DNA from 3 places in the Pseudomonas sp. GP01-A4 genome. Region 1 is predicted to be linked to each of the others. Evidence: predicted binding sites of a transcription regulator. Region 1 holds the regulator's gene; each other region holds the start of a gene.

Evidence for each region. Region 1 encodes FliA, which starts transcription of late flagellar genes. Its sites were predicted from a motif close to CTAAAGTTTNNNNNNNNNNNGCCGNTAA; they were not measured.
Region 2: the regulator FliA is predicted to act here: its motif matches at 2,271-2,298, upstream of AC3WKX_RS07520 (methyl-accepting chemotaxis protein).
Region 3: the regulator FliA is predicted to act here: its motif matches at 1,488-1,515, upstream of AC3WKX_RS14525 (flagellar protein MotY).

What each region holds. Positions count from the first base shown of each region.
Region 1 covers NZ_JBYSWF010000002.1:18,724-23,114, forward strand. The annotation lists gene AC3WKX_RS01905 (chemotaxis protein CheA) at 1-81, opposite strand, end outside; gene AC3WKX_RS01910 (protein phosphatase CheZ) at 93-881, opposite strand; gene AC3WKX_RS01915 (chemotaxis response regulator CheY) at 900-1,274, opposite strand; gene fliA (RNA polymerase sigma factor FliA) at 1,445-2,185, opposite strand; gene fleN (flagellar synthesis regulator FleN) at 2,182-3,015, opposite strand; gene flhF (flagellar biosynthesis GTPase FlhF) at 3,136-4,391, opposite strand, start outside.
Region 2 covers NZ_JBYSWF010000008.1:8,794-13,184, forward strand. The annotation lists gene AC3WKX_RS07505 (AraC family transcriptional regulator) at 1-169, shown strand, start outside; gene AC3WKX_RS07510 (LysR family transcriptional regulator) at 160-1,077, opposite strand; gene AC3WKX_RS07515 (aldo/keto reductase) at 1,196-2,191, shown strand; gene AC3WKX_RS07520 (methyl-accepting chemotaxis protein) at 2,357-4,351, shown strand.
Region 3 covers NZ_JBYSWF010000021.1:23,761-28,151, forward strand. The annotation lists gene rnt (ribonuclease T) at 1-379, opposite strand, end outside; gene pyrC (dihydroorotase) at 376-1,422, opposite strand; gene AC3WKX_RS14525 (flagellar protein MotY) at 1,579-2,487, shown strand; gene AC3WKX_RS14530 (argininosuccinate synthase) at 2,617-3,834, shown strand.

The DNA.
Region 1 (4,391 bases):
TTGTTCGGACAGTTGCTCTAAAATTTCGCCGGCCTCTACAAGGAAATCCTGAAGGATTTCTTCATCGGCGCCGAAGCTCATGGGTGTGCTCCTTAGAAGCCTAAACTGGACAGCAAATCGTCTACGTCGTCTTGCCCGGATACAACGTCTTCACGTTTATCGGCATGAATCTGCGGACCTTCACCCTTGGCGAGGTGTTTTTGTGGATCTTTTTCAGAAAGGATCGCTGCGCGGTCATGTTCGATGCCGGCAAACCGGTCGACCTGGCCCGCCATCAACACCAGTTTGAGCAGGTTGCTTTCCACTTCGGTGACCAGTTGGGTCACACGCTTGATCACCTGACCGGTGAGGTCCTGGTAATCCTGGGCCAGCAGAATGTCATTGAGGTTGCTGGAAACCGTGCGGTTTTCCTGCTCGCTGCGGGACAAAAAGCCCTCGACCCGACGCGCCAGCTCACGAAACTCCTCAGCGCCCACTTCCCGACGCATGAACCGGCCCCAGTCAGTGCTCAGGGCCTTGGCTTCACTGGCCATACCGTTGACCAGAGGCGTGGCGTTTTCCACCAGGTCCATGGTGCGGTTGGCCGCCGCCTCAGTCAGCCTGACCACGTAGGACAGGCGTTCGGTGGCATCCGTGATCTGCGAGATTTCCTCGGCCTGGGGCATGTGCGGGTCAATCTGAAAATTGACTATCGCACTGTGCAACTCACGGGTGAGCTTGCCCACTTCCTGGTACAGGCCGCGGTCACGGGTCTGGTTGAGCTCATGGATCAACTGCACCGCGTCGCCGAACTGGCCTCTTTCAAGGCTTTCGACGAGTTGATGAGCATGTTTTTTCAGGGTCGACTCAAAGTCGGCCTGCGATGATTCTTTATGCTCCATAGCTCCCCCGTGGCAGCATCAATGACCGATGCGTTCGAAGATCTTTTCGATCTTCTCTTTCAAGGCCAGTGCAGTGAATGGCTTGACCACGTAGCCGTTGACCCCGGCCTGGGCGGCTTCGATGATCTGTTCACGCTTGGCTTCAGCGGTCACCATCAGCACAGGCAGGCTGCGCAGTTTTTCATCGGCGCGCACGTGGCGCAGCAGATCGATACCGGTCATGCCCGGCATGTTCCAGTCCGTTACCAGAAAGTCGATGCTCCCGCTGTTGAGGATCGGAATCGCCGTAATACCGTCATCCGCCTCGACCGTGTTAGTGAACCCAAGGTCACGCAACAGGTTTTTTATGATCCGCCGCATCGTTGAGAAGTCATCAACGATGAGGATTTTCATGTTCTTGTCCAATTCGACCTCCAAGCAGTCTTAAACGCGCCCAGCACCTGGGCGCGCCATATCAATCAACAGGCGTTACACAAAAAGGACTACCGGGGGCGCACCACGGGCCAAGCCCGTCCGGGCGCAGGGCCTGGACGGTATCGTTCGCAGTGTCCCCACACTGCCTGTCAGCGCGCTCGCCACTCTCCCAAACGCCCCCGCAAGCGGGCCGCGCACTGGCTGTGTAACTGGCTGACCCGCGATTCGCTGACCCCCAGGACCTCACCGATTTCCTTGAGGTTCAGCTCTTCGTCGTAGTACAGCGCCAACACCAGTCGCTCACGCTCCGGCAAATTGGCTATCGCGTCCGCCAGCGCGCTCTGGAAGCGTTCATCTTCCAGGTCCCGTGACGGTTCGAGATGGGCACTCGCGCCGTCCTCGTGCAGCCCTTCATGTTCGCCGTCCTGTAAAAGGTCGTCGAAACTGAACAGCCGGCTGCCCAAGGTATCGTTCAAAATCCCGTAGTAATCGTCGAGACTCAATTGGAGTTCGGCCGCAACTTCATGATCTTTAGCGTCGCGACCGGTTTTTGCTTCAATTGAGCGAATTGCGTCACTCACCATCCGCGTATTGCGGTGCACTGATCGCGGCGCCCAATCACCTTTACGCACTTCATCGAGCATGGCCCCACGGATACGGATACCCGCGTATGTCTCGAAACTCGCGCCCTTGCTCGCGTCGTACTTGGTCGACACTTCAAGCAGGCCGATCATCCCGGCCTGGATCAAGTCCTCGACCTGCACGCTGGCAGGCAAGCGCGCCAGCAGGTGATAGGCAATGCGCTTGACCAGGGGCGCATAGCGCTCGATCAATTCGACTTGACTGTCACGTGCCGACTTCTTGTAAAGGTTGTAGCCGCTGGCTGTCATAGCACCGGTCCTGCGCTCGTCTGATGCACCAATCGCTCGACGAAAAACTCCAGATGCCCCCGGGGATTGGCGGGCAACGGCCAGGTATCGACCTTCTGGGCAATAGCCTTGAACGCCAATGCGCACTTCGAACGAGGGAACGCTTCATAGACCGCACGCTGCTTTTGCACGGCCTTGCGCACACACTCGTCGTAAGGAACTGCGCCAACGTATTGTAAGGCGACATCGAGGAAGCGATCCGTGACCTTGGTCAACTTGGCGAACAGATTCCGCCCTTCCTGCGGGCTTTGGGCCATGTTGGCCAGCACGCGGAAGCGGTTCATGCCGTAGTCGCGGTTGAGCAGTTTGATCAGGGCGTAGGCGTCGGTGATCGAGGTGGGTTCGTCGCACACCACCAGCAACACTTCCTGGGCTGCGCGCACGAAACTGACCACCGACTCGCCGATCCCGGCGGCGGTGTCGATCACCAGTACGTCGAGGTTGTCGCCAATGTCGCTGAACGCCTGAATCAGGCCGGCATGTTGCGCCGGACTCAGGTGCACCATGCTCTGGGTGCCGGAAGCGGCCGGCACGATGCGAATCCCGCCGGGGCCTTGCAACAGTACGTCGCGCAGCTCACAGCGGCCTTCAATCACATCGGCCAGGGTATGTTTGGGCGTCAGTCCCAGCAGAACGTCGACGTTCGCCAGCCCCAGGTCAGCATCCAGCAGCATGACGCGACGGCCAAGCTCTGCCAGGGCCAGGGACAAATTCACTGACACGTTAGTTTTCCCGACGCCACCTTTGCCGCCGGTCACCGCGATCACCTGTACGGGATGCATGCTGCCCATTTTATTTCTTTACCTTGTCTTGCTTAGACGCAGGCTACATAAGTTGGCCGCGCGAACTGCTGGCAGGCCATCGATGTAGATACTTTTCACTGTCATTTTTAAATAGAAAGCCATGATGCCTCAGCCAACTCGCTTGTTCGGGCTGTGGTAGAGGTCAGCAAACATGTCAGCCATCGCTTCCTCACTGGGTTCTTCCTGCATTTGCACGCTGACAGCCCGGCTGACCAACTGATGACGGCGCGGCAGATGCAGATCATCCGGGATCCGCGGCCCGTCGGTCAGGTAGGCGACCGGTAATTCATGACTGATTGCCAGGCTCAATACTTCGCCCAGGCTTGCCGTCTCATCCAGTTTAGTCAGGATGCAACCCGCCAGCCCGCAGCGCTTGTAGCTGTGGTAGGCGGCGGTCAATACCTGCTTCTGGCTGGTAGTGGCAAGCACCAAATAGTTTCTGGATTTGATCCCGCGCCCGGCCAGGCTTTCCAGCTGCATGCGCAGGGCCGGGTCGCTGGCTTGCAGGCCGGCGGTGTCGATCAGCACCACGCGCTTGCGCAGCAATGGGTCGAGGGCGTTGGCCAGGGACTGGCCCGGGTCGACGTGGGTCACCGGCACATTGAGGATGCGGCCCAGGGTCTTGAGTTGTTCCTGGGCGCCGATGCGGTAGCTGTCCATGCTCACCAGCGCGATGTTCTGGGCGCCGTACTTGAGCACGTAACGTGCGGCCAGCTTGGCCAGGGTGGTGGTCTTGCCCATGCCGGCCGGGCCGACCATGGCAATCACACCGCCTTCTTCCAGGGGTTCGATTTCCGGGGTGACGATCATCCGCGCCAGGTGGGCCAGGAGCATGCGCCAGGCCTGGCGAGGTTCTTCAATTTGGGTGGTCAGTTGCAGCAGGTCGCGGGACAACGGGCCGGAAAGGCCAATGCGTTGCAGGCGACGCCACAGGTTGGCCTGTTGTGGCTGGCTGCCCTGCAACTGGTTCCAGGCCAGCGAACCCAGCTGCACTTCCAGCAGTTCACGCAGGCCGTTGAGTTCGAAACGCATCGAGTCGAACACCCGCTGGTCTACCGCCGGCGCCGGGGCTGGCGCAGCAGGACGCGGTGGTTCAACAAAAGTCGGCTCTACCAGCGGCTCGGACGCGGTCAACGGCAGCCCGGCAAACAGCTGGCGATTGGTGGAGGCGTCGCTGTCGCCACGCATGCTCAGTTCAGCCTGGGCCGAGACAATGCGCGAAGCGGTCTTGCGCAGCTCGTCTTCCAGTTCCATGTTCGGCACGCGCGGCGCCAGGGCCGAGGGTTTGTAATCCAGGGCAGCCGTCAGCTCCACACCGCCGGCAATACGACGGTTACCGATAATCGCAGCGTCGGCGCCCAACT
Region 2 (4,391 bases), on a different contig from region 1:
AGTGCTGCTGATGATGCGTGTGCGCCACGCCTGCCAGCTGTTCAAGCAGGACCAGACCGTAGCGGACGTGTCCCTCGCCGTGGGTTATCAATCGGTGGCGGCGTTTACCCGGGCCTTCCATAAGGTCACCGGCTTCCAGCCCGGCGCCTACCGCAAGGCTCAAGGTTGACGCTGCAACCCATTGCCCGGCCGGGCACACAACTCCACCAGCCAATCGACAAACACCCGCACCCGTTGCGACAGCTGGCGATGCGGCGGGTACAGCGCCGTCAGCGGTAACCTGGGCGGCGGCTGATGCGCCAGCACCTCCACCAGCGTGCCCGCTTCCAACTGGCGAACGGCGTGGTAGTACGGCGTCTGTACCAGGCCGTAACCCGCCTCACAGGCCGCCAGGTAACCATCGGCACTGTTGACCGCCACTTGCTTGGGCAGGTCGACCAAGCGGATGTCGCTGCCGATCTGAAACTCCAGGCCATAGCGTTTGCCGCTGGTGCTGGAGAAATACTCCACCACTTGATGGCCGGCCAACTCATCCAGCGTCGATGGCACGCCGAACCGCTGCAAGTAGCCGGGGCTGGCGCAGGTCACCTGATCCATCATCGCCAGCGGCCGGGCCACCAGCGACTCGTCCAGCGCCAGGCCGCCGCGCAACACGCAATCCACGCCTTCGCGGATCAGGTCCACCGGGCGGTCATTGAGGCCGATTTCCAGATCGATCTGCGGGTAACGCGTGGTGAACTCGGGCATTGCCGGAATTACCAGGAAGCGCCCGATCCCCGACGGCATATCAATGCGCAACGTGCCGCGCGGGTTGCGCCGGCTGGTGGAGAACACCGCCTCGGTTTCCTCAAGGTCCGCCAACAGGCTCACGCAACGCTGGTAGTAGGCGGCACCGTCCAGGGTCGGGCTGACCTGGCGTGTGGTGCGCTGCAACAGTTGCACCCCCAGGTGCGCCTCCAGTTGCTTGATCAGGATGGTCACCGAGGCACGCGGCAGTTGCAGGCTGTCAGCCGCCTTGGCAAACCCGCCCAGTTCGACAATCCGTACGAACACTCGCATCGCATTAAAACGGTCCACGGGCCGGTTTCCTTCAGGGATTATTTAGAATTTCATAATAGTGATAGCGGTTTTAGCCGGTTTATCCCGCTTTTGTCGAGGGCAACAATGGAGGCCTTCCCACACAGGAGCTGGACCCATGCACACACGTCAACTCGGTAAAAATGGTCCCCAGGTGTCCGCCATCGGCCTCGGCTGCATGGGCATGACCGATTTCTACACCACCGGCACCGATACCACCGAAGCCATCGCCACTCTGCACCGCGCCCTGGAACTGGGGATCAACCTGCTGGACACCGCCGACATGTACGGCCCCCATACCAACGAAGAACTGATTGGCAAGGCCATCGCCGGCAAGCGCGACCAGGTGTTCCTCGCCAGCAAGTTCGGCATCGTGCGCGACCCGGCGAACCCGGCACTGCGTGGCGTCAACGGCCGCCCGGAATACATTCGCGAGGCCATCGACGGCACCTTGAAGCGCCTGGGCGTGGAAACCCTGGACCTGTATTACCAGCACCGCATCGACCCCGAAGTGGCGATTGAAGAAACCGTTGGCGCCATGGCCGAGTTGGTCAAGCAAGGCAAGGTGCGTTACCTGGGCTTGAGTGAAGCGTCGGCGGCTACCCTGGAGCGCGCTCACAAGGTGCATCCCATCAGCGCCCTGCAAAGCGAATATTCGTTATGGAGCCGCGATCAGGAAGACAACGGTTGCCTCGCGGCCTGCCAACGCCTGGGAATCGCGTTTGTGCCCTACAGCCCACTGGGCCGCGGCTTCCTGACCGGCGCGCTGAAAAGCCCGGATGACTTTGCGGCGGATGACTATCGCCGGTTCAGCCCGCGTTTCCAGGGTGAAAACTTCGCGAAGAACCTGCTGCTGGTGAAACAGGTACAAGCCCTGGCCGCCGACAAGGGCGTGACCGCCGGGCAACTGGCGTTGGCCTGGGTGCTGGCGCAAGGGGATTACCTGATCCCGATCCCGGGGACCAAGCAACGCAAATACCTGGAAGAGAACGTCGCGGCACTGGAGGTCAAGCTCAGCCCGACCGAGTTGGCGGCGCTGGAGGCCATCTTCCCGGCCAACGCCACAGCCGGGCTGCGCTACCCGGAAGCGGTCATGCAGATGCTGGACAAATAATCCTGCCACGCCGGATCGGGGCTGGCTCGCCAGCTCCGCTCCTTGAATCCCTGCCCTGGGTTTTCTTGCACGATAGTGCCTCAAGCTCGCCCGTCCCAAGCCGATAGCCCTTCGAAGCTCTAACAAAGCCGCGTCGCACAATAAACGCTTCGTAAGGACGACCCCATGCCCTCATTGCGCTCTATCCAAGCCCGCTACACCCTGTTCCTGGTGCTGTTCGTCCTGTTGTTATTCGTCTTGACGGTGGTGGGCATCGGACAGTTGGTGGCCCCCAAGCTGCGCCACACCGAAGAACAGGTGGCCCTCAATCGCATTGCCGAAGTGGCCGAGCAGATCCAGGGCGAACTGAACAAGGTTCAGGCCCAGCAACGCAGCATCACCCAAACCATCCCGCTGCTGGACAGCGACGCCATCGACAAGGTGCTGCCAGGCCTGGTGGACCAGTACGGCGAATTGAAAGTGTTCGGCGGCGGCATCTGGCCCTTGCCCAACCAGCGCACGCCGGGGCGCAACAAGCACAGCACCTTCTGGCACCGCGATGCCTCGGGCAAGCTGGCGGTGAACACCTTCTGGAACAGCGACGCGGCCCCCAACTACTACGACCAGAGCTGGTACAAGGGCGGCCTCGCTTCGCCCCGCGGCCAGTGCGCCTGGGCGGCGGCCTACAAGGATGACGCCAGCCAGGAACCGCGTACCAACTGCGCGATGGCGATCCAGCGTGACGGCGCAGCCTATGGCGTCGCCACCATCGACGTGACCCTGGGTTTCTTCAATGACCTGGTGGCCAGCAAGGAAAAAGACCTCGGCGGGCAAATGCTGATCGTCGAAGGCGACGGCAAGATCATCAGCAACAGCACGCGCATCAGCGGCCCCGTGGTGTTGAAGAACATCAGCGAATTGGCCGGCACCTCGGCCTTTGCCGCCCAGGTCAGCGCCGGCCTGGCTCATCGTGATCAAACCCTGCAACGCAGCGAGTTCGACAACCAGGGCGTGGCCAGCACGTTCTTCATGCGCCCGATCGAAGGCACCCCGTGGTTCCTCGCCACTGCGCTGCCGACCTCGCTGATCACCGCCCAACGTGATGACGTACTGGGCACGTTGGCGATGCTGCAAATCCCGATGATCCTGCTGTTGGTGCTGTTGGCGGTGTACGCCATCCGCCAGCTGGTGCACCGGATGACCGCGCTGAAGACCAATATCGACGCACTGTCCAACGGCGATGCCGACCTGACCCGGCGCATCACCATCCGCGCCGAGGATGAACTGGGGGCGATTGGCCATTCGGTGAACCGCTTTATCGTCTACCTGCAAAACATGATCGGAGAAGTGACCCTGGCCACCGGCGCCATGTCGTCGAGCCTGGCGCAATTGCAGCAGACGTCGGCCCAGACCAACCAGATCCTGGTGCGCCATGCCTCGGAAACCGACCAGACCGTCACGGCCATCACCGAGATGAGTTCCACCGCCGACACCGTGGCCGAGAACGCCGCCGAAACGGCTGCGTTCACCCAGCGCGCCAATGAGCACGCCGACCGTTCGCGGGTGGTGGTCGGCGAAGCTTCCCGCAGCGTCAGCGCGTTGATCGGCGAAGTCTCCAGCGCCACCCACACCGTGGAAAACATGCGCCAGGATGCCGCCCGCATCACCGAAACCCTCGGCGTGATCGGCGCCATCGCGGGCCAGACCAACCTGCTGGCACTTAACGCGGCCATCGAAGCCGCCCGGGCCGGCGAACAAGGCCGGGGTTTTGCGGTGGTGGCCGACGAAGTCCGCGCCCTCGCCGCCCGCACCCAGGCCAGCACCTCGCAGATCAATGAGATGCTGGCGCGCCTGACCACGGGCGTGAGTTCCTCGGTGACGGCCATGGAAGCCACCCAGGCCAGCTGCCAGTCTGCGGCTGACGCCACGGCCCGAGTGAACACAGGATTGGACGAGATGGCCGGCTCCGTCAGCCATATCAACAACCTCAGCACCCAGATCGCCACCGCCGCCGAACAGCAAAGCGCAGTGACCGAGGAAATCAACCGCAGCATGGTGCACATCCGCCACATGGTCGAAGAGCTGGTGCAAAGCGGCCACGCCACCGAGCACAACACCCAGAGCCTGCTGGATGCCAATGGCCGGGTTATTGCATTGATGGGTCGCTTCAAGGTGCGTTGAAAAAATAGCCTGAAAGCTCCCGTGCAATGCGCGGGAGCCG
Region 3 (4,391 bases), on a different contig from region 1:
GTTTGCAGCCATTGGCCTTCAGGGCCTTGCGTACGCCACGGAAGATGTCGGTCAGCGCCGCTTCTTCACTGACGGCCATGCGCAGTGGGTGATCAAGCTTGATCCCGGTGAATTCCAGGGCCGCCGCTTCGATGTTGGCGCCTTCGAACGGCTCGACGCGGAAGAAGTGGGTGTGTTCCGGGAACACGAAACCCTGTTCATCCATGCCGATGGTCGTGGCGGCGATTTCCAGCAGCGCGTCAGTGGCGCAATTGAAGCCGCCGGTTTCTACGTCGATGACAACCGGCAGGTAGCCACGGAAACGCTCGGCCATCGGGTGACGGGAACCGCCACCACCGCCGCCGTGTTCCTGGTCGTCGTCGTAATGGTCTTCACTCACGGGTGTTCCTCCAGCAGGCGCCAGCGCAGTGTTTCACCGGCGCGCAGCGGGATAACGGTCAGCTCGCCAAACGGCAGGCTGGTGGGGGCGGTCCAGTCTTCACGGACCAGGGTAATGCGGTCGGTATTCGCCGGCAGGCCATAGAAACGTGGGCCGTTGAGGCTGGCGAACCCTTCAAGCTTGTCCAGGGCGTTGCGTTGTTCGAACGCTTCGGCATACAACTCGATCGCCGCATAGGCGGTATAGCAACCGGCACAACCACACGCGGCTTCCTTGGCGTGTTGGGCGTGAGGTGCAGAGTCGGTACCGAGGAAAAATTTCTCGCTGCCACTGGTGGCGGCATCGAGCAGCGCTACCTGGTGCGTGTTGCGCTTGAGAATCGGCAGGCAATAGAAGTGCGGCCGAATCCCGCCCACCAGCATGTGGTTGCGGTTGTACAGCAGGTGATGCGCGGTGATGGTCGCGCCGACGTTGGCCGAAGCCTCGGTGACGAACTGCACGGCATCGGCGGTGGTGATGTGCTCGAACACCACCTTGAGGGTCGGGAACAGCTCGACAACTCGGCGCATGTGCTCGTCGATGAAGATCTTTTCACGATCGAACACATCGACATCGCCACGGGTGACTTCACCGTGGATCAGCAACGGCATGCCCACTTCGGCCATGGCTTCGATGGCCGGCAGGATCTTGTCGATACTGGTGACGCCGGAATCGGAGTTGGTGGTCGCGCCGGCCGGGTACAGCTTGGCGGCGTGCACGAAACCACTGGCCTTGGCCTGGCGGATTTCTTCGGGCTGGGTGCGGTCGGTCAGGTACAGCACCATCAACGGTTCGAAGCGGCTGCCGGCCGGTCGTGCAGCGAGAATGCGCTGGCGATAGGCGTCGGCTTCCGCGGCGTTACGCACCGGAGGTACCAGGTTAGGCATGATGATGGCGCGGCCAAACGTGCGCGCTACATCGGCCACGGTTTGGGGCAACGCAGCACCATCGCGAAGATGAATATGCCAGTCGTCGGGACGCAGCAGGGTCAGGCGGTCGGACATTGGGGATTCCAGGCGGGTCAATCTGGTGGGAATGCTACCGGAAAAGACTCTTGCAGGCACTCGCTATCAAGTTTTGCAGGATGCGACCGATATCCCTGGGTATGCCTTAACGATGTATGACGCCTTGATGTGTTGTAGAAACCAGTGGAGCCTCCCGTGCGCCAGCATTATCTAGCCCTGCTCAGTGTGTTCGCCAGCCTGCCCGCGATGGCCCTCACGTTCCAGACACGTCTGGAGAATATTGAGTGGAAAGTGGAGGGCGATAAATTCGAGTGCCGCTTGACCCAGCCGATCACCGATTTCGGCTCGGGCGAGTTCGTGCGCCGGGCCGGCGAGCAGGCGACGTTTCGCCTGAAAGCCTTTAACGGCTCGTTGGGTGCCGGTTCCGCAACCCTGTTGGCGGCGGCTGCGCCGTGGCAGCCGGGGCGTGGCGATATCAACCTGGGGGCGGTGCGTGTCGGCAGTGGCGATGTGCTGTTCAACAGCTCCCAGGCCCAGGCCGGGCGTTTGTTTACCGGCCTGCTCGAAGGGCGCAGCCCGACGGTGCGCCACTATAGCCGCGACGGCGGTTACTCCGAGATCCGCCTGCTGCCGGCGAAATTCAGCAAGGCCTACAACGACTACCAACTCTGCACCACCAAGCTGCTGCCGATGAATTTCGAGCAGGTCAAACAGACCGAGGTGGGTTTCCCGGGTGGCGGCATCGAACTGGACGCGGCGGCCAGGAAAAAGCTCTCGGTGATTCTCGAATTCATGAAAGCCGACCCGACGGTTAACCACGTCGAGTTGAATGGCCACTCCGACAACAGCGGCAATCGCCTGACCAATCGCGACGTTTCGCGGCGTCGTGCATTGGCGGTGATGGACTACTTCAAGGCCAATGGCATCCAGGAATCGCAGATTACCCTGCGCTTTCATGGCGAAAGCTATCCGCTGGCGCCGAACACCAACGCGGCCAACCGGGCGAAAAACCGCCGGGTGAATATTCAGCTCGAACGGGTGGCAGCCCCCGAGAAACCGGCGCCCCAGGCCAAGGCGCCAGGCAACGCTGCCGCCACCTCATAAGGTGCGGCGTTTCGTCGCCCGCTCGACATAATCTGTCGCTTTATCTTCATTTGCTGTCGCGCCTCTGTAATTTCACGGTTTTGGTCGGTAGAATCGACGCCTTTCCGTACAACCCCGTGGAGTGATGGCATGGCCGACGTAAACAAGGTCGTTCTCGCGTATTCCGGCGGCCTGGACACTTCGGTGATCCTCAAGTGGCTGCAGGATACTTATAACTGTGAAGTGGTGACCTTCACCGCTGACCTGGGTCAGGGCGAAGAGGTCGAACCTGCACGTGCCAAGGCGCAAGCCATGGGCGTGAAAGAGATCTACATTGACGACCTGCGCGAAGAGTTCGTCCGCGATTTCGTTTTCCCGATGTTTCGCGCCAACACTGTCTACGAAGGCGAGTACCTGCTGGGTACTTCCATCGCACGTCCGCTGATCGCCAAGCGCCTGATCGAAATCGCCAACGAAACCGGCGCCGACGCCATTTCCCATGGCGCCACCGGCAAGGGCAACGACCAGGTGCGTTTCGAACTGGGCGCCTACGCCTTGAAGCCAGGCGTAAAAGTGATTGCTCCGTGGCGTGAATGGGACCTGCTGTCCCGTGAAAAGCTGATGGACTACGCCGAAAAGCACGCGATCCCGATCGAGCGTCATGGCAAGAAGAAGTCCCCGTACTCGATGGACGCCAACTTGCTGCACATCTCCTATGAAGGCGGCGTGCTGGAAGACACCTGGACCGAGCACGAAGAAGACATGTGGAAATGGACCGTCTCCCCGGAGAACGCTCCTGACAAGGCCCAGTACCTGGAACTGACCTACCGCAACGGCGACATCGTCGCGCTGGACGGCGTCGAAATGACCCCGGCCACCGTACTGGCGACCTTGAACCGTATCGGTGGCGAACACGGTATCGGCCGCCTCGACATCGTCGAGAACCGTTACGTGGGCATGAAGTCCCGTGGTTGCTACGAAACCCCGGGCGGCACCATCATGCTGCGCGCTCACCGCGCCATTGAGTCCATCACCCTGGACCGTGAAGTGGCTCACCTCAAAGACGAGTTGATGCCCAAGTACGCCAGCCTGATCTACACCGGCTACTGGTGGAGCCCTGAGCGTCTGATGCTGCAACAGATGATCGACGCTTCCCAGGTCCACGTGAACGGCGTTGTGCGCCTGAAGCTGTACAAGGGCAACGTGATCGTGACCGGTCGCAAGTCCGATGAGTCGTTGTTCGACGCCAACATCGCCACTTTTGAAGAAGATGGCGGCGCCTACAACCAGGCAGACGCGGCAGGCTTCATCAAGCTGAACGCGTTGCGCATGCGCATTGCGGCCAACAAAGGTCGCAAGTTGTTCTGAGTGTTGTAAGTTGCAATGAAAAATGGCCCCTCAAGGGGCCATTTTTTTTGGTTGAAAATACATCCGGAATCATCGGGCGCGCGCCTGTGTTTATTGTTCGCTTCGAAAAAGTTCAGGTACTCCAGGAGATGATCTGGAGTGTTTATATTTTTACGGGGGCAATGTTTATTAATTTCGCTCGATAAGTGATGCATTGTTGAGAGTGAGATTTTTTCTTGTAGGCAGGAACTATGTACTACAGAAAATTCACTCAGAAATGTACCGCGAATATGTCAGATGCTGACATGCCTGTAGGATTTATGGAGCGTTAGTAATTATGTCGAATGGAACTTTTAAAAACCCGGTTTCCCTCCGGGTTCACAGGTCTTCTGACAGCGCACAAGGGGCATTTCCTGAAACTTGTGTACGGCGCGTTTACCCGGGCCCGCGTAATCCTGGGAATTTTCACTCAAAATATGTTTGTGCTCGGAAAGTTCTGAAAGCCCCAACAAAACTGAATAGCTCCGATCTGGCGTTTTTTTGTAGGTTAAATCCTATGTCTTTGTGGGTTAGGTCTC